DNA from 4 places in the Yersinia entomophaga genome. Region 1 is predicted to be linked to each of the others. Evidence: predicted binding sites of a transcription regulator. Region 1 holds the regulator's gene; each other region holds the start of a gene.

Region 1 (4,545 bases):
CTATTTGTTGCGTTCAGGTTATTGTAACGACTGTGGCGCCCCGAATAAAACGCCATTTTTTGCAGGGTTTTATCACATCGCGCCTATCTGAATAGGCTCCGCTACATAAATACTCATTGAGAATAACATTTTTACTTCAGCAAATTCAGGAATATCTTTTATAGCCCCCGATTCCAGGATGAAAGCTAACACTATGACAAATGGTTATTTATGACGCATTAGCTGCATAAAAAGGCGGCAATTGACAAGCCATTAACGTTTTCTCACAAAATCTATTAGAATCATATAGCTCTCCGCTTTTTTATACGGCGAGTTTCAGCAATACTGTGAGTCTTCCATCATCCATTTCAGGGTCAAGGTTGGTAGCGTTATTATGCGTTTATTCTTCACGCTCTTTGTGCTGCTGTTTACCCAGCTATTTTTAAATCTGGCACATGCTTCGCCGCAGGCGCGCGTATCTGCCGACCAGAAAAAAAGCCATGTGAGTCAGGCTAGCCCTGACGATCGCAAAAAACGGAAAGTCGATAATAAAAGCAGCAGTAAGAAAGTTAAGCCAGTGACCCAAATTAAAAAGAAAGTTACGGCTAAAACCGCGGCTAAATCGACGACGGGTAAAGTAAGCAAAACCAAAACAACCGCCAACGCGAAAACCTTAACCCAAAAGAAAAGCGTTACGGCTAAAAAAAACGTTACCCGTAAAGAAACGAAAGTGGCTTATGGGCGACATCGAAATAGCACGAGCAAAAAAGCAGCGGCAGAATTACTCGCGAATAACAAACTAAAACTCAGTCCGGCACATAAAAAGCGCTATCAGCACGCCAAACAGACGGCGATGAGTAAGCTGATGAAACAAGTTGGGAAACCCTATCGCTGGGGGGGATCTTCGCCGAATACCGGGTTTGACTGTAGCGGACTCATTTATTATGCCTACAAAGATGTGGTCAGAATAAAAATGCCGCGCACCGCGAATGAAATGTACCACCTGCGCGATGCCGCGCCGGTTAAACGCGCAGAGCTGGAAAGTGGCGATCTGGTGTTCTTCAATATTGCTAATCGCGGCGTCGCCGATCACGTTGGAGTTTATTTAGGCAACGGGAAATTTATCCAGTCTCCGCGTACCGGCGAAGAAATTCGCATCAGTATGTTAGATAACGATTACTGGCAAGGCCATTACGTTGGGGCGCGCCGCGTCGTGACCCCTAAAACTATTCGCTAAAACTATTTGCTAAACGTACTCGTTAAAATCATGCTCTCAAACTTTCGCTCCGCCGGTTTATTGGCCGTCGGAGCGTTTCTACCCGGCTCTCAGCCCCTGTGTTCCACCAATCGAATAACCCATCGCCAATCACTTTAACTCTGTGTGGTTAAACCTGGTTTTCCAGTGGGAAATTGATAATATTGATACCCATAACAACTATATGACAATTATTTATCCGCTCGTCGCCACCGGGATCGCCCTGGCGCATCCGGTGATTTGATGGGCAAACACCCTGAGTCATCCCGAAAGGAGAAAGCAATGTCTTTTGAATTACCTGCACTGCCTTATGCAAAGAACGCCCTTGAGCCTCATATCTCGGCAGAAACGCTGGATTATCACTACGGCAAGCACCACAACACCTACGTGGTAAACCTGAATAATTTGATTAAAGATACCGAGTTTGCTGGTCAATCGCTGGAAGAGATCGTAAAAACCTCCACTGGCGGTATCTTCAATAACGCCGCTCAAGTATGGAATCACACCTTCTACTGGAACTGCCTGGCGCCAAACGCCGGTGGCGAACCGAAGGGCGCAGTAGCCGAAGCGATCGCCGCATCTTTTGGGTCTTTCGCGGAGTTCAAACAACAGTTTACCGATGCTGCCGTGAAAAACTTTGGCGCGGGTTGGACCTGGCTGGTGAAAAAACCGGACGGCTCGCTGGCGATCGTGAGCACTTCTAATGCAGCAACGCCGCTAACCACTTCGGATAAACCATTGCTGACTGTCGATGTGTGGGAGCACGCTTACTATATCGATTACCGCAATGCGCGGCCGACTTATCTGGAAAACTTCTGGGCGCTGGTTAACTGGGCGTTCGTAGAGAAAAATCTGGCCTGATTAGCTGGCTAATATCAAGGGCGGATAACGGCTCCGCCCTTCTCGCTCAAAATCTGTACAGCTCTAAAACAGTCAGGGTTTAGTTCATTACCGCTGTAAAGCTAAAGATCATAATCACTGCCAACGAACCAATAGTAGTAATCAATGACATTTTCAGATCAGTATCCATATAAACTCCTCAGTCGGTTAATTTGGGTGGATAAAGGCACATAGTTAGTGTGTAAAACGATTTTCCCACAGTTCGAGAATAAAATCTTGTTATCATTACTCACTTTATAACGTTGATTAGATCTTTCACTTTTTCTTTAAATCGGCCAAAATCCGCAGTTCATTACTGCGTACCGACCAATAACGCCTAAAAACCCCTTTCAGACTAGCGCGCTGACGAAAATAACCAGCGGAACTGATGATATCTGTCTGAAAGGGTTCGAACAACGCAGGCAAACGATTAACATAATACTTACCTGCTGTAACAGGTCAGTTTAGGAGTCATTCTTTTTATGGCAACGATTAAAGATGTGGCCAAACGCGCGGGCGTTTCCACCACCACCGTTTCGCACGTCATCAATAAAACACGTTTCGTCGCCGAAGACACCAAGGCCGCCGTGTGGGCCGCCATTAAAGAGCTGCACTATTCGCCCAGTGCCGTCGCACGAAGCCTGAAAGTCAATCACACTAAATCGATTGGTTTGCTAGCCACTTCCAGCGAAGCACCCTATTTTGCGGAAGTGATCGAAGCGGTAGAAAATAGCTGCTATAGCAAAGGCTATACGCTGATTTTGTGTAACTCTCATAATAATCTGGATAAGCAGAAAGCGTATCTGGCTATGCTGGCGCAAAAACGCGTCGACGGTTTGCTGGTAATGTGTTCCGAGTATCCAGAGCAACTGTTGGGCATGCTGGAAGATTATCGCAATATTCCGATGGTAGTCATGGATTGGGGCACCGCGCGCGGCGATTTTACCGACTCCATTATTGATAATGCCTTTGAAGGCGGTTATTTGGCTGGCCGTTATCTGATTGAACGCGGTCATCGCGATATTGGAGCCATTCCGGGGCAACTGGCTCGCAATACTGGCGGTGGGCGTCATCAGGGCTTTATCAAAGCGTTGGAAGAAGCCAATATTAAACTGCGTGATGAATGGGTGGTTCAAGGGGATTTTGAACCGGAATCCGGTTATAAAGCCATGCATCAAATCCTAACGCAGAAACATCGCCCAACCGCGGTATTCTGCGGCGGCGATATTATGGCTATGGGCGCTATTTGTGCTGCCGATGAATTAGGTTTACGCGTTCCGCAGGATATTTCGGTGATCGGATATGACAATGTGCGAAATGCGCGCTATTTCTCACCGGCACTGACCACTATTCATCAGCCAAAAGAACGTTTGGGCGAAAGCGCCTTTGCAATGTTGCTGGATCGCATTGTCAGCAAACGTGAAGATCCCCAAACCATTGAAGTACATCCAAAACTGGTTGAACGCCGTTCTGTTGCTGATGGTCCTTTCCGCGATTATCGTCGTTAAAACCGCTGTGGGAAGCCGTTTAGCCCGTTGAAACGGCTTCCCGCGTGTTTTCTACACCGTCCCCCGCTCGCAGCCATTCGGCATTCAGCGTTTCCGTATCCCCAAGGTACTCCAGCAGCCACGCCATAGCGGGCGAATGGTTGTTTTGCTCCCAGCTCAGGCAGCAAGGGCTATCTGGCAAGGGCTGAGCCAGCGTAATAATCACCAGTTTCCCCTGTTTGGCCAGCGGCTCGACGCGATGCGCCGGAACCATACCAATACATAAACCGTCACACAGACAGTCAATGCCCGTTTGCCAATCCGGTGCCACCAGCCGTCGCTGGTTGTCCAGCGTCCAGGTATCGCGCTTCGGCAGATTACGGGCAGTGTCCTCAATGCAGAGCGAAGGGTAAGGCCGCAGCTGATCGTCGGTCAAAGGGCCGCTCTGAGATGCCAGCGGATGAGTGGCACTGACCACGCAGTGCCAGTTCATAAACCCCATATCACGGAAGGTAAAGCGCCCACCGACTGGCACCGCACGCGTCGCACCAATAGCCACATCGGCACGACCATCCGCCAGCGCATCCCACACGCCGTTGAATACCTCAAAATGCACCCGCAGTTCGATATCGGGGAAATGACGATAAAAATCCAGCACCAACTGACGGCTGCGTAACGGCTTCACAATAATGTCGATAGCAATATCCAGATGGCCGCGCCAACCGTTAGCGACCTGCTGACATTGACGACGCGTATCAATCATTTTTTTGATAACAGTTCGCGCTTCTTTAATAAACAGCGCTCCCGCTGCCGTCAGTTCCACATCGCGGTGTCGTCGTTCAAACAGTGGCACTGCCAGCCATGTCTCGAGTTGTCTGACCGTATAGCTGACGGCAGAAGGCACGCGATGCAGTTCTTGTGCAGCAGCGCTAAAACTACCGGTTC
Region 2 (4,545 bases), 2.1 Mb from region 1:
TCGTTTCCACTGCGGATCACGAAATCGTCTCCGACGGTCGCGCGTCCTAAGTAATGCACGCACTCTGCCAGCCCCTGTTTAGCGAACAGTTGTTCAACGGCCGCGCGGTGCTCGGCGCGAATCTGAATCACCGCCCCCAGTTCTTCATTGAACAAGGCAGCCAGCGCATCCTGACCCAAAGCCTGAATATCCACTTCGGCACCACAGTGACCGGCAAAGGCCATTTCAGCCAGAGTCACCAACAGGCCGCCGTCAGAGCGGTCGTGATAAGCCAGCAAGGTCTGATCGGCTACCAGTGACTGCATGGCGTTAAAGAAGCCAGCCAGCTGCTCCACGTTGCGCACATCGGCCGTTTTGTCACCGAGCTGACGATAAACCTGCGCCAGTGCCGTAGCCCCCAAAGCATTGTGACCAGCGCCTAAATCGATCAGTAACAACGCATTGTCACCTTTATCGGTACGCAACTGCGGCGTAACCGTATGACGCACGTCTTCGATTCGGGCAAAGGCGGTAATCACCAGCGACAGCGGAGAAGTCATTTCGCGCTGTTCGCCATCCTGCTGCCAGCGGGTTTTCATCGACATAGAGTCTTTGCCCACTGGAATAGTGATACCCAACGCCGGGCAAAGTTCTTCACCCACGGCGCGCACCGCCTCGTACAAACCGGCGTCCTCACCGGGATGACCGGCAGCGGACATCCAGTTTGCCGACAGTTTAATGCGTTTCATTTCGCCGATTTGCGTCGCGGCAATGTTAGTCAGCGCCTCACCCACCGCCAAACGCGCGGAAGCGGCAAAGTCCAGCAAGGCTACCGGCGCACGTTCCCCAATAGACATGGCTTCGCCGTAATAGCTATCCAGACTGGCGCTGGTCACCGCACAGTCGGCAACCGGAATCTGCCAAGGCCCCACCATCTGATCGCGAGTCACCATGCCGGTGACGGTGCGGTCACCAATGGTGATCAGGAAGGTTTTTTCTGCGACCGCTGGCAGATGCATCACGCGTTTTACCGCATCGGCAATGCTAATTTCAGCACGATTCAACGCTTCGCCCTGCGCCTGCTGGCTGGTGACATCCCGCAGCATTTTAGGCGTTTTGCCCAGCAGCACATCCAGCGGCATATCGATAGGCTGGTTGCCGAAATGGCTATCGTTCAGTGTCAAATGCAGTTCTTCCGTCGCTTCACCGATCACCGCATAGGGTGCGCGTTCACGTCGGCAGATTTCATCAAACTGCGCCATTTGCGCTGGCGCTACCGCCATCACATAGCGTTCCTGAGATTCATTACACCAGACTTCCAGCGGGCTCATCCCCGGCTCATCGTTCAGAATGTCCCGCAGCTCAAAGCGACCACCGCGGCCGCCGTCGCTCACCAGCTCTGGCATCGCGTTGGAAAGACCGCCGGCACCGACGTCATGAATAAACAGAATCGGGTTCTGCTCGCCCAACTGCCAGCAGCGATCGATCACTTCCTGACAGCGACGCTCCATTTCCGGGTTGTCGCGCTGTACTGAGGCAAAATCCAAATCCGCATCGGACTGGCCGGACGCCATGGAAGATGCCGCGCCACCGCCCAAACCGATATTCATCGCCGGGCCACCTAGCACCACCAGTTTGGCACCAACGGTAATTTCGCCTTTCTGAACGTGATCGGCACGAATATTACCGATACCGCCCGCCAGCATGATCGGCTTATGGTAGCCGCGCAGTTCGCTGCCGTTATGGCTATTGACCCGCTCTTCATAGGTACGGAAATACCCCAGCAGGGCCGGACGACCAAATTCGTTGTTGAACGCCGCGCCACCCAGTGGACCCTCGGTCATGATATCCAGCGCCGTCACAATGCGGTCTGGCTTACCGAAATCTTCTTCCCAAGGCTGTTCAAAACCGGGAATACGCAGGTTAGATACCGAGAAACCGACCAGACCGGCTTTCGGTTTAGCACCGCGCCCGGTGGCACCTTCATCACGAATTTCGCCGCCAGAACCGGTTGCGGCACCCGGCCAAGGAGAAATCGCCGTCGGGTGGTTATGAGTTTCAACTTTCATCAGGATATGCGCATCTTCCTGATGATAATCATAAACACCGTTTTCCGGCGCGGGGAAGAAACGCCCAACCTGCGAACCGGCCATTACCGCCGCGTTGTCTTTATAAGCAGACAGCACGTAATCCGGGGTTTGTTCGAAAGTGTTCTTAATCATTTTGAACAGCGTTTTCGGCTGAGCCACGCCGTCGATCACCCAATCAGCGTTAAAGATTTTATGACGACAGTGCTCGGAGTTCGCCTGCGCAAACATATACAGCTCAATATCCGTCGGGTTGCGCCCCAAACCGGTAAAGGCATTCAGCAGGTAATCAATTTCGTCTTCCGCCAGTGCCAGACCCAGCTTGATATTAGCCTGCTTCAGCGCTGCGCGGCCTTCGCCCAGAATATCTACCCGCTGAACCGGCGCAGGGTGCTGATGAGCAAACAGCTGCTCTGCCTGCTGCAAATCGGTAAATACCGTTTCCATCATGCGGTCGTGCAACAAAGCGACCAACTGCTGCCACTGGGTTTCGGTCAGCTCTGGCGCATCAATATAGAAGGCCAGACCGCGTTCCAGACGTAAAACCTGAGACAAGCCGCAGTTATGGGCAATATCGGTCGCCTTGGAAGACCAGGGAGAAATCGTGCCCGGCCGCGGCGTGACCAGCAGCAAACGCCCTTGAGGGGCATGTTCAGGGAGAGAAGGACCATACTGGAGAAGTCGTTGGAGTTTGGCGTGCTCATCAGCGCGAAGAGGCGCGCTAACGTCGGCAAAATGAATATATTCGGCGTAGATATCACTCACCGGCAGGTGAGCGTCCTGGCAACGGGACAGCAATTTGGTAATGCGAAAAGCCGACAAAGCGGGCGAACCACGCAGTATTTCCATAATCTAAGTTTCTCTCGTCTTCGAAGCAGCTGGAACAGCACTTCATTGGGCGCAACAGGGGAAAACGCGCGCCATTATAGAGAATCTCGGCCTCCGACGAAACCGTTTGCGTATCTATTATTGATAATAGCGCGAGAAGTCGTCGAATTATCATAAAGTGTCAATAAAGTTGCACACTGGCGTTTTGTTGCGCAAAATGCCCCCGCACTGGGGATTTAACCATGTTAAATCGCCCTTATATATAACGCACAACCCCGCGCTGCCGAGAGACAACTATTTGACGCGCCTTAAATTAAATTATTTTTTTATCGGTGTTGTTACCTTGCTTCTGGCTCTTGCGCTATGGCCGAATATTTCCTGGCGCAACGGTCAGGAGGGACAACTCGACCAGATCAAAGCCCGCGGAGAGCTTCGTATCAGTACGATGAACTCACCGCTGATCTACACCCCAGGTAAAGATGGCCCTACCGGTCTTGACTACGAACTAGCAAAGCGCTTCGCAGATTATCTCGGCGTGAAGCTGGTGGTTACGACCCGTAACAATATCGATGACCTGTTCGAAGATCTGGACAACAACGACGCCGACCTGCTGGCCGCAGGCCTGATTTATAACAGTGAACGCCTGAATCGGGCGCGCACCGGCCCCGCATACTATTCGGTTTCCCAACAGTTGGTGTATCGGTTGGGCAAAACCCGCCCAAAAACCTTTAACGATCTGCAAGGGCAACTGACCGTGGCCGCCGGTTCTGCGCACATGGCGGCGCTAAAACAGCTAAAACAGGGCAAGTACCCGAATTTGAGCTGGGAGTCCTCAACCGATCGCTCGGCTAAAGAACTCTTAGAGCAGGTGGCCGATGGCAAGCTGGATTACACTATAGGCGATTCCATCACTATTGCCCTGTTGCAGCGCATCCACCCGCAGTTAGCGGTAGCTTTCGATGTTACCGATGAAGAACCGGTCACCTGGTACTTTAAGCGTAGCGATGATGACAGCCTGTATGCCGCACTGCTGGATTTTTACAGCCAAATGGTTGAAGACGGCAGTCTGGCGCGCTTAGAAGAAAAATATCTGGGCCACGTTGGCAGCTTCGATTATGTGGATACCAAAACCTTCCTAAGAGCCATAGACACGGTATTGCCAACCTTCCAGCCGCTGTTTGAGAAGCACGCCGGTGAAATCGACTGGAAGCTGCTAGCGGCCATCGCCTATCAGGAATCACACTGGAATCCCGAGGCGACCTCACCAACCGGCGTCAGAGGCCTGATGATGCTAACCCGCGCCACTGCAGACGGTTTGGGCGTAAAAGACCGTCTGGACCCTGAGGAAAGCATCAAAGGCGGATCGGTATATCTGCAACGTTTGATGAAAAAGATCCCGGAAACGGTGCCGGAAGACGAGCGGATTTGGTTTGCATTGGCGGCTTATAATATGGGTTATGGTCATATGCTGGATGCCCGTAAACTGACCAAAAGCCAGAACGGTAATCCAGATAGCTGGGTAGATGTAAAAATGCGTTTGCCGATGCTGAGCCAGAAGCGCTATTACCCGAGTACGACTTACGGCTATGCCCGTGGGCATGAGGCTTATAACTACGTGGAAAACATCCGGCGCTATCAGGTCAGTTTGGTG
Region 3 (4,545 bases), 740 kb from region 1:
GTGGATTAACCGGTCTGTGAATGGAACACTGCGTCTCAGACACAGACGACACCAAACTCTCAACAATAGTTCCAAAAAAATTATTGGCGGCAGTGGCAGGTGTCCGAATAACACCAATGAGGGTAATAATAATGATGAAGCGCAATATTCTTGCAGTAGTAATCCCTGCTCTGTTGGCTGCTGGTGCAGCAAATGCGGCAGAAATCTACAATAAAGACGGCAATAAACTGGATCTGTACGGTAAAGTTGATGCCCGCCATCAGTTCTCCGATAACGCAGGCGAAGATGGCGACGAAACTTACGTTCGTCTCGGCTTCAAAGGCGAAACCCAAATTACTGACCAACTGACCGGTTTCGGCCAGTGGGAATACAACATTCAGGCTAACCACGCCGAATCTCAGGGCGACAAAGGCAACAAAACCCGTCTGGGCTTTGCTGGTCTGAAAGTTGGTGACTACGGTTCATTCGACTACGGTCGTAACTACGGCGTACTCTATGACGTGAGCTCAGCGACCGATGTGCTGCCAGTATTCGGCGGCGACTCTATCGCTAAGACTGACAACTTCATGAATGCCCGTTCTACCGGTCTGGCGACTTACCGTAACAATGACTTCTTCGGTCTGGTTGATGGCCTGAACTTCGCTCTGCAATACCAAGGCAAAAACGAAGAAGGCCGTAACGACGTTAAAGTTGAAAACGGTGACGGCTTCGGTATCTCTTCTACCTATGATATCGGTTACGGCGTAAGCTTCGGTGCAGCTTATGCTTCTTCTAATCGTACTGATACCCAGAAACGCTTCACCACTGCTGAAGGCGACAAAGCTCAGTCATGGAACGTAGGTGCTAAATACGACGCAAACAACGTATACCTGGCTGCAATGTATGCTGAAACGCTGAACACCACGCCATACGGTTCAGCTAGCAACACTATCGCTAACAAAACTCAGAACATCGAAATCGTTGCGCAATACCAGTTCGATTTCGGTCTGCGTCCTTCCCTGGCCTACGTCCAGTCTAAAGGTAAGGATCTGAACAGCGTTTACGGTAATGACCAAGACCTGTTGAAATATGCTTCTGTTGCTACTTACTTCTACTTCAACAAAAACATGTCTACCTACGTTGATTACAAAATCAACATGCTGGACAAAAATGACTTCACCGTTGCTAACGGCATCAACACTGATGACGTAGTGGGTGTTGGCTTGGTTTACCAGTTCTAAGTTGTCCGACTTAATGCCAACTCGGTTGGTGTAAGTAAAAAAGGCAGGGCTTCGGCTCTGCCTTTTGCTTTCTGTATTTTACTTTTAAACCCTGACTCACATTGTGCATAATCTGCTACTTCCTGAGTAATTCTGACGATTTTTCACCCGTAATCACCCCGCCTCACAAGATTGATCTCTTTTTCTCGCAAACGGTTGGCAAAGCCCTGAACTGGCGCTACCCTGATGATTCTGTCCGCTTAACTCTAAGCCATGGAAGCATCTGACATGTTTGAAAAAATCACTGCTGCACCTGCCGATCCTATTCTGGGTCTGACCGATATTTTCCGCGCCGATGACCGCCCAAATAAAATCAATCTGGGTATTGGTGTTTATAAAGATGAAACCGGTAAAACGCCGGTGCTGACCAGCGTGAAAAAAGCTGAACAGTATTTGCTGGAAAACGAAACAACAAAAAACTATCTGGGTATAGACGGCCTGCCGGTCTTCGCCAGCTGCACTCAGGCATTGCTGTTCGGTAAACAAAGCCCAATCGTAACGGAAAAACGTGCGCGCACTGCGCAGACTCCGGGCGGCACTGGCGCATTGCGTATCGCAGCCGACTTTATTGCTCACCAAACTTCAGCTAAACGCGTTTGGGTCAGTAACCCAAGCTGGCCAAACCATAAGAATGTATTCTCCGCTGCCGGTCTGGAAGTGGTTGAATATAATTATTATGACGCAGCCAACCACGCGCTGGACTTTGATGGCCTGCTGAAAAGCCTGTCAGAAGCCCAAGCCGGTGACATAGTGCTGTTTCACGGCTGCTGCCATAACCCGACCGGTATCGATCCAACCGACGAACAGTGGGCTAAACTTGCCGAACTGTCTGTGGCTAAAGGCTGGCTGCCGCTGTTCGACTTCGCCTATCAGGGTTTTGCTCGTGGTCTGGAAGAAGACGCTCAGGGCCTGCGTATTTTCGCCGCTAGCCATAAAGAACTGATCGTTTGCAGCTCTTACTCTAAAAACTTTGGCCTGTACAACGAACGCGTCGGCGCCTGCACCATCGTTGCGGCAGACAGCGATATCGCGGAGAAATCCTTCAGCCAGGTCAAAGCGGTTATCCGCGCTAACTACTCTAACCCACCGGCTCACGGCGCCTCAGTCGTTGCTACCATTCTGAGTAATGACGCGCTGCGTGCTATCTGGGAACAAGAGCTGACCGATATGCGTCAACGTATCCATCGGATGCGCCAACTGTTTGTTAATACCCTGCAAGAGAAAGGGGCAAAACAGGACTTCAGTTTCATCATTAACCAGAACGGCATGTTCTCGTTCAGTGGTTTGACCAAAGAACAGGTGCTGCGTCTGCGTAATGAGTTTGGCGTGTATGCGGTGAATTCAGGTCGTGTTAACGTGGCAGGCATGACACCAGACAACATGGCTCCACTGTGTGAAGCCATCGTCGCGGTACTCTGATTCAATTTTCAGTGGATTGCGGTTAAAGGGTGCCTTAGGCACCCTTTTTAGGTTTTAGCTCCGACGCCGCTTCTTCGAAGGTCGCCTGATTGATATTTTTTTCGATAAACTCAGCCATAGGCATTGGCCGGCCAAATAGATAACCCTGTAGATAGTCAACATTACACGCTTGCAGATAACGCGCCTGCGTTTCGTTTTCCACCCCTTCCGCTATCGTCATCAACCCCATTTTCGTTGCCAGATCGATGACATTCTCCACGATGATGCTGGATAACGCATCAGAACCGATCATTCCAACGAAGCTCTGGTCAATTTTCAGGAAGTCTACTTTGAATTTTTGCAGATACACCAGACTAGAGTGGCCGGTACCAAAGTCATCTATGGCAATAAATACGCCTAAGGCATGCAGTTCAGCGAACAAACGATCGGTAATTTCATCGGCAACAATCAATTTCCGCTCGGTCAGTTCCAGCGTAATATTGATAGGCTTTTCTGCAAAGGCGGCAATAAATGCGCGGCAGTCATCTACCAGACTTAAATCACGACAATGGTCGGCACTGATATTGAAACCAAAATGGAAATCATCCGGTAGCTGGCTGGCATAAGGAGCAAACATACTGCTGACCTGCTGCATAATAGAGCGTGTCATCGGCACAATTAATCCGCTATCTTCTGCCAGAGGAATAAAACGGTCTGGCTGAATCATGCCATGAGTTGGGTTATGCCAACGCATTAGCACTTCGCAACCGATACAGTGCTCCCCTTTCCCAGTCACTACCGGTTGCAGGTAAGGCACGAACTCCCCGTTTTCCAACGCAAGATTGAGTATCTGCATCGGCGAAGAGGATTTTCCGCACAAACGGAATACCAGAAACGCGGAAATAAAACCTAACAGAGGGAAAAATATTAAGCTGCCGGTGGCATATTGCCAGGCATAGGCTAGATACTGGCCATGAGTCAGGGTAGTTGAGATGGAATACGCATATTTTTCCGAAGCAAGAGTCAACGGCATGTTTTTATGCAATGGGTTACCTGCATGGGTATTTCCCGCGGCATCCATCCAACGATCGCCGATAATCAATCTGAGCTGTATATCCCCGCTCAGCAGGTTAAGAATATTATGTAAGTAATAACCATCAATGCCAACCAGGGTGCTGTAGTCCCCGGCCACCTGTCGGTATATCACAACCGGTCGTGAAGGCGTCACTTTATTTCCCGACATCAGGTATAGCTGACCATCAACGTAAGCCGATGAATTGACGTAATCGTCATAAGGGCCATAAAGGGAAGTGCAATAAATCTGGTTGCCCCGTCGAGTTAAATTTACCGAGCGGACGTCGGGAATTGTAGCCACCTGATCGCGTAAATTTTGAACTACCTGTAAGCAAGGTTGCCCTAGGCTGCCCTGTACCCGAGTCGCGGCAAGATGAGCATTATCAAAAATACGGTCAATCATTTGCCGAGCATGCTTTAACTTAGTTTCGGCGTCTGAGTGCATATTATTAACTGTCTGCACATAAATAACGCCAGCACCAAATAGGATAAACAGCAGCAACACCAAAAAGGATAGTCCCAATCGGGGCAACAACTTTCTTAAACTGGAACGACGAAATGGCATAGTAAATTCCATGAAACGACTATAAAGCTGCTATAAGAAAAAATGATTGTTATTTATTTCCTCTACGGTAAAGCTGGCTAATAAATTAATCTTCGAGGTTAGCCCAACATCATTCGAGACCATACTACTGTTAGTATTGTTCGCTGCGGATATTACACAAATTTATTTATCGTTTCTTGAGGAAAATACTCGGGTTTACCTTATTCGATCAAAACACATTTAAAAAGGCGCCAATCGGCGCCTTTAGAA
Region 4 (4,545 bases), 2.1 Mb from region 1:
AAACCGGAGATCACCGTGGAAATACCGTTGGCAAACATCGAACGATGCAGACCAGGATCGCGGATCAAATCTTTTTTAACAATATTCGCCGTCACGACCAAATGGCCGATATGCTCGGCGATCACGACCAATGCCGCCGGTAGGATCGTTAAAATGGCAAACCACTCAAAACGCGGAGTATAGAAAGTCGGTAAGGCAAACCAGTGGGCTTCCCGAATGGGCGTTAAATCCACCACACCCATGCCGAACGACAGCGCGTATCCTACCAGCACGCCAATCAGAATCGGGATAATGGCAAAAAAGCCGCGGAACAATACTGAACCGAGAATAGTCACACCCAGGGTTACCATCGAAATAATGATGGTCGTAGAATCCGCCGTCGCGCCTGCCGCTGGCAGCAATCCAGCCATACCGGCCGCAACCCCTGCCAGTTCAAGCCCGATAACCGCCACAATGGCTCCCATCGCCGCCGGTGGGAATAAGACGTTCAGCCAGCCAGTCCCCGCTTTTTTCACAATCATTGCAACCAAGCAAAATAAAACGCCGCACATAATAAATCCGCCCAGCGCCACTTCGTAGCCCAATGGCAATAACAGTAATACCGGTGAAATAAACGCAAAGCTAGAACCGAGATAGGCCGGAATTTTACCTTTACAGATAAATAAATACAGCAGCGTACCGACGCCGTTAAACAGCAATACCGTAGCCGGGTTAATTTTAAACAGAATAGGAACTAAAACGGTGGCACCAAACATGGCGAACAGGTGTTGAAAACTCAAGGGAATCGTTTGCAATAACGGCGGACGTTCGCTGACCCCTATAGTGCGACGGCTCATCTTCTCTATCCTCTGACTAGGTGATTGATATTCTTAGGCTGCGGAGCAAAAAAAAGCCGACTTCTCAGTCGGCTGGTAAAACTATTTAGTACCAAAAATCTTATCACCGGCATCACCCAAACCTGGGATGATATAACCCTGTTCATTCAATCCCTGATCGATGGAAGCGGTGTATAGCTCAACGTCCGGATGAGCGACTTCCAGTGCAGCAATACCTTCAGGTGCAGCAACCAGAACCAATACTTTAATACTCTGGCAGCCCGCTTTTTTCAGCAGATCGATGGTTGCAATCATAGAACCACCGGTCGCCAGCATTGGATCAACCACCAGCGCCATGCGCTCGTCAATGTTCGAAACCAATTTTTGGAAATAAGGAACCGGCTTCAGGGTTTCTTCATCGCGGTACACGCCGACAACGCTGATACGCGCGCTAGGAACATTTTCCAGCACGCCTTCCATCATGCCCAGACCGGCACGCAGAATAGGCACAACGGTAATTTTTTTCCCTTTAATCTGTTCAATTTCAACCGGGCCATTCCAACCATCAATAGTGACCTTTTCGGTTTCCAGATCGGCGGTCGCCACATAGGTCAGCAAACTACCCACTTCAGAAGCCAGCTCACGGAAGCGTTTGGTGCTGATGTCATTTTCACGCATCAGGCCAAGCTTATGTTTTACCAGCGGGTGTTTCACCTCAACGATCTTCATTATTTTTCTCCTATTAAGGCGGTTGACGGCCAAAAAAATCGCGAGATTATACCGCCTTTTTTTTTGAACGCCACAACCAATAGCCTGATTCAGATCAATAGAAACTGGATCTTAATTCTAGAACATGGAAAACAACGACTCCATCACAAGCCACTCGCAAACGTTTGCCTAGACTGTTAGAATTGCCGCGTTTTCTTCCAAAGCTCAAACAGCCAACCTCCGTGGGGACCTCGCAGTGACCGACAAAACCTCTCTCAGCTATAAAGACGCAGGTGTAGATATCGATGCCGGCAACGACCTTGTTGATCGCATTAAAGGCGTAGTAAAACAGACTCGTCGTCCGGAAGTTATGGGTGGATTGGGTGGATTTGGTGCCCTGTGTGCATTACCGCAAAAATACCGTGAACCTATTCTTGTTTCAGGCACCGACGGCGTTGGCACCAAGCTGCGTCTGGCGATGGACCTGAAACGTCACGATACCATTGGTATAGATTTAGTCGCGATGTGCGTTAACGATTTGGTCGTTCAGGGCGCAGAGCCGCTGTTCTTCCTCGATTATTTCGCTACCGGAAAACTGGATGTGGATACCGCAGCCAGCGTGATTACCGGTATTGCCGAAGGCTGTAAACAGTCTGGCTGCGCGCTGGTAGGCGGCGAAACCGCTGAAATGCCGGGCATGTACCACGGCGAAGATTACGACGTTGCCGGTTTCTGCGTTGGCGTTGTCGAAAAATCCGAAATTATCGACGGCAGCAAAGTGGCTCCCGGCGACGCACTGGTTGCGTTAGGCGCCAGCGGCCCGCATTCCAACGGCTACTCTCTGGTACGTAAAATTCTGGAAGTCAGTAAAACCGATCCTGAGCAAACGCACTTGGCAGGCAAATCTCTGGCGGACCATTTGCTGGAACCAACAAAAATCTATGTAAAATCTATCCTTAGTCTGATCGAGCAACTGGAGATTCACGCCATTGCCCACCTGACCGGCGGCGGCTTCTGGGAAAACATCCCACGGGTTCTGCCAGAAGGCACGCAGGCGGTAATCGATGAATCCAGTTGGGAATGGCCAGCAGTATTCAGCTGGTTGCAGCAGGCCGGCAACGTGAGCCGCCACGAAATGTACCGCACCTTTAACTGTGGCGTGGGTATGGTTGTCGCCTTACCTGCCGAACTGGCAGATAAGGCGGTTGAACTGCTGACCGCTTCCGGCGAAAAAGCATGGAAAATCGGTACGATTGCTGCATTGCCAGAAGCAGCAGAGCAGGTTGTCATCAATCCGTAACGGATCAACAAAAAGACGGATAGCGGTAGCTTCTATGAAAAAAATCGTGGTTTTGGTTTCTGGTCAAGGCAGCAATCTGCAAGCTCTGATGGACGCACAGCAACAAGGGCGACTGGCGGGTACGATTTGTGCGGTTTTCAGTAATAATCCGCAGGCTTACGGTCTGGAGCGCGCGACGCAGGCCGCGATTCCTGCTCATGCGCTAGATGCCAAAACTTTCCCTGACCGTGTCAGCTTTGATTTAGCGCTGGCTCAGGCTATTGATGCCTATCAGCCGGATTTGCTGGTGCTAGCTGGCTATATGCGCATCCTTAGCCCGGAATTCGTACAGCATTACGCTGGTCGAATGCTGAATATCCATCCATCGCTGCTGCCTAAGTATCCGGGTTTGCACACTCACCGTCAGGCTATCGAAAACGGGGATACGGAACACGGCACTTCGGTGCATTTCGTGACCGAGGAACTGGACGGCGGGCCGGTTATCTTACAGGCAAAAGTGCCCATTTTTTCTGAAGATAGCGAAGATGATGTGATTGAGCGAGTGCAGGCGCAGGAGCACAATATCTATCCGTTGGTGGTCAGTTGGTTTACCGAAGGACGATTGGAAATGCGTGAGAACGCCGCCTGGTTGGATGGTAAAAAGCTGCCCTTACAGGGTTACGCAGCCGACGAATAAAAGCTACTGCCGGTTTTATGCTAAAAGGGCCATGTGATATGGCCCTTTTTTGATCCCAACGTTCCAATGTTGTTTTCTGGCCGCCGGTAATCAAGGGTTAGCACATATCGGGGAACAGTATTCTATCCGTCACCAGATGGCTATTTGGGCACAAAAAGATTAAATCCAGTTGCGATTCAGCCTGTAACTGATGGGCTGTTCCCGGCGGTATACAAAAGATATCCCCTTGCTTAACATCATGATTTCTTAAGTTTACCAACTTCTGGTTTTCCACATCCCCCAGGTACATTCGCCCCTCTCCAGCCAGAATGATATACCACTCCTCGCCGTGAAAATGGGCATGGCATCCCACCTTTTTACCCGCTGCGATACGCGTACCGAAACTATTCAGCGCCTTCCCTTTCGCCAACTCCGCAATACCAATACCAACCACTGGATCAACTACCGCTTTGGTTATTTCTTGAGAAAAAGCTTTAATCACCTCTGTCCCCTTAAAGATTTATCAGCTAATACTGGCTGTATTTATCCAATCATTTTCAGTTAAAAATGGATGAGCATCATTGAAAGCTTAGCAGGATCAATGGCTGATGGCAGGAAAGCGGTTTATTGCTTGATTCAAGGCAATGAGTCAGTTTAAACCATAGAACAAGGTATTCACTTATCGAATATCAACCGGAACTTGCTCCGATTACAGCTGTGAACTAATTTTGACTTTAAAGAACGTATTTGAGCTTTTCCACGACAAGATTGGTGTGGGTTGCGAAAGCTAAATCTTTCGGTTTATTCTCACTCGCCATAACGGTTCCCGAGCAAGGTTGGCGCGCAAATGGGGGTCTGAAAACGCCTCTCGTACACTCCTCGTCAAGCGAGCCGCGTTTGAGCGGGAACGAATCGCGGTACGCCGTCAGTAGAGACTCAAATCATTATTGATGATAAACCTTACCCCAACATCTAAAGGAATATCTCCTCTCCCACGCCCTATGTGGTTATAATTCCCTCGCAGCGTCCGCTGTTTTATTTATTATTTCGAGGAATCCGCATGTCTA

The links. Region 1 encodes PurR, which represses purine synthesis genes. Its sites were predicted from a motif close to CANGCAAACGTTTGCNTG; they were not measured.
Region 2: a site for PurR is predicted at 3,011-3,028, ahead of purL (phosphoribosylformylglycinamidine synthase). Genes of this name have one in related genera too.
Region 3: a site for PurR is predicted at 1,405-1,422, ahead of PL78_RS02755 (amino acid aminotransferase). Genes of this name have one in related genera too.
Region 4: a site for PurR is predicted at 1,698-1,715, ahead of purM (phosphoribosylformylglycinamidine cyclo-ligase). Genes of this name have one in related genera too.

The regions. Positions count from the first base shown of each region.
Region 1 is NZ_CP010029.1:1,323,567-1,328,111, forward strand. Features, by position in the region: gene PL78_RS05930 (C40 family peptidase) at 374-1,216, shown strand; gene sodB (superoxide dismutase [Fe]) at 1,517-2,095, shown strand; gene cydH (cytochrome bd-I oxidase subunit CydH) at 2,175-2,264, opposite strand; gene purR (HTH-type transcriptional repressor PurR) at 2,596-3,621, shown strand; gene punR (DNA-binding transcriptional activator PunR) at 3,641-4,545, opposite strand, start outside.
Region 2 is NZ_CP010029.1:3,390,859-3,395,403, reverse strand. Features, by position in the region: gene purL (phosphoribosylformylglycinamidine synthase) at 1-2,915, opposite strand, end outside; gene mltF (membrane-bound lytic murein transglycosylase MltF) at 3,193-4,545, shown strand, end outside.
Region 3 is NZ_CP010029.1:586,198-590,742, reverse strand. Features, by position in the region: gene ompF (porin OmpF) at 135-1,220, shown strand; gene PL78_RS02755 (amino acid aminotransferase) at 1,488-2,678, shown strand; gene PL78_RS02750 (EAL domain-containing protein) at 2,713-4,296, opposite strand.
Region 4 is NZ_CP010029.1:3,500,578-3,505,122, reverse strand. Features, by position in the region: gene uraA (uracil permease) at 1-836, opposite strand, end outside; gene upp (uracil phosphoribosyltransferase) at 918-1,544, opposite strand; gene purM (phosphoribosylformylglycinamidine cyclo-ligase) at 1,780-2,823, shown strand; gene purN (phosphoribosylglycinamide formyltransferase) at 2,858-3,499, shown strand; gene PL78_RS15745 (cupin domain-containing protein) at 3,597-3,980, opposite strand; gene speG (spermidine N1-acetyltransferase) at 4,539-4,545, shown strand, end outside.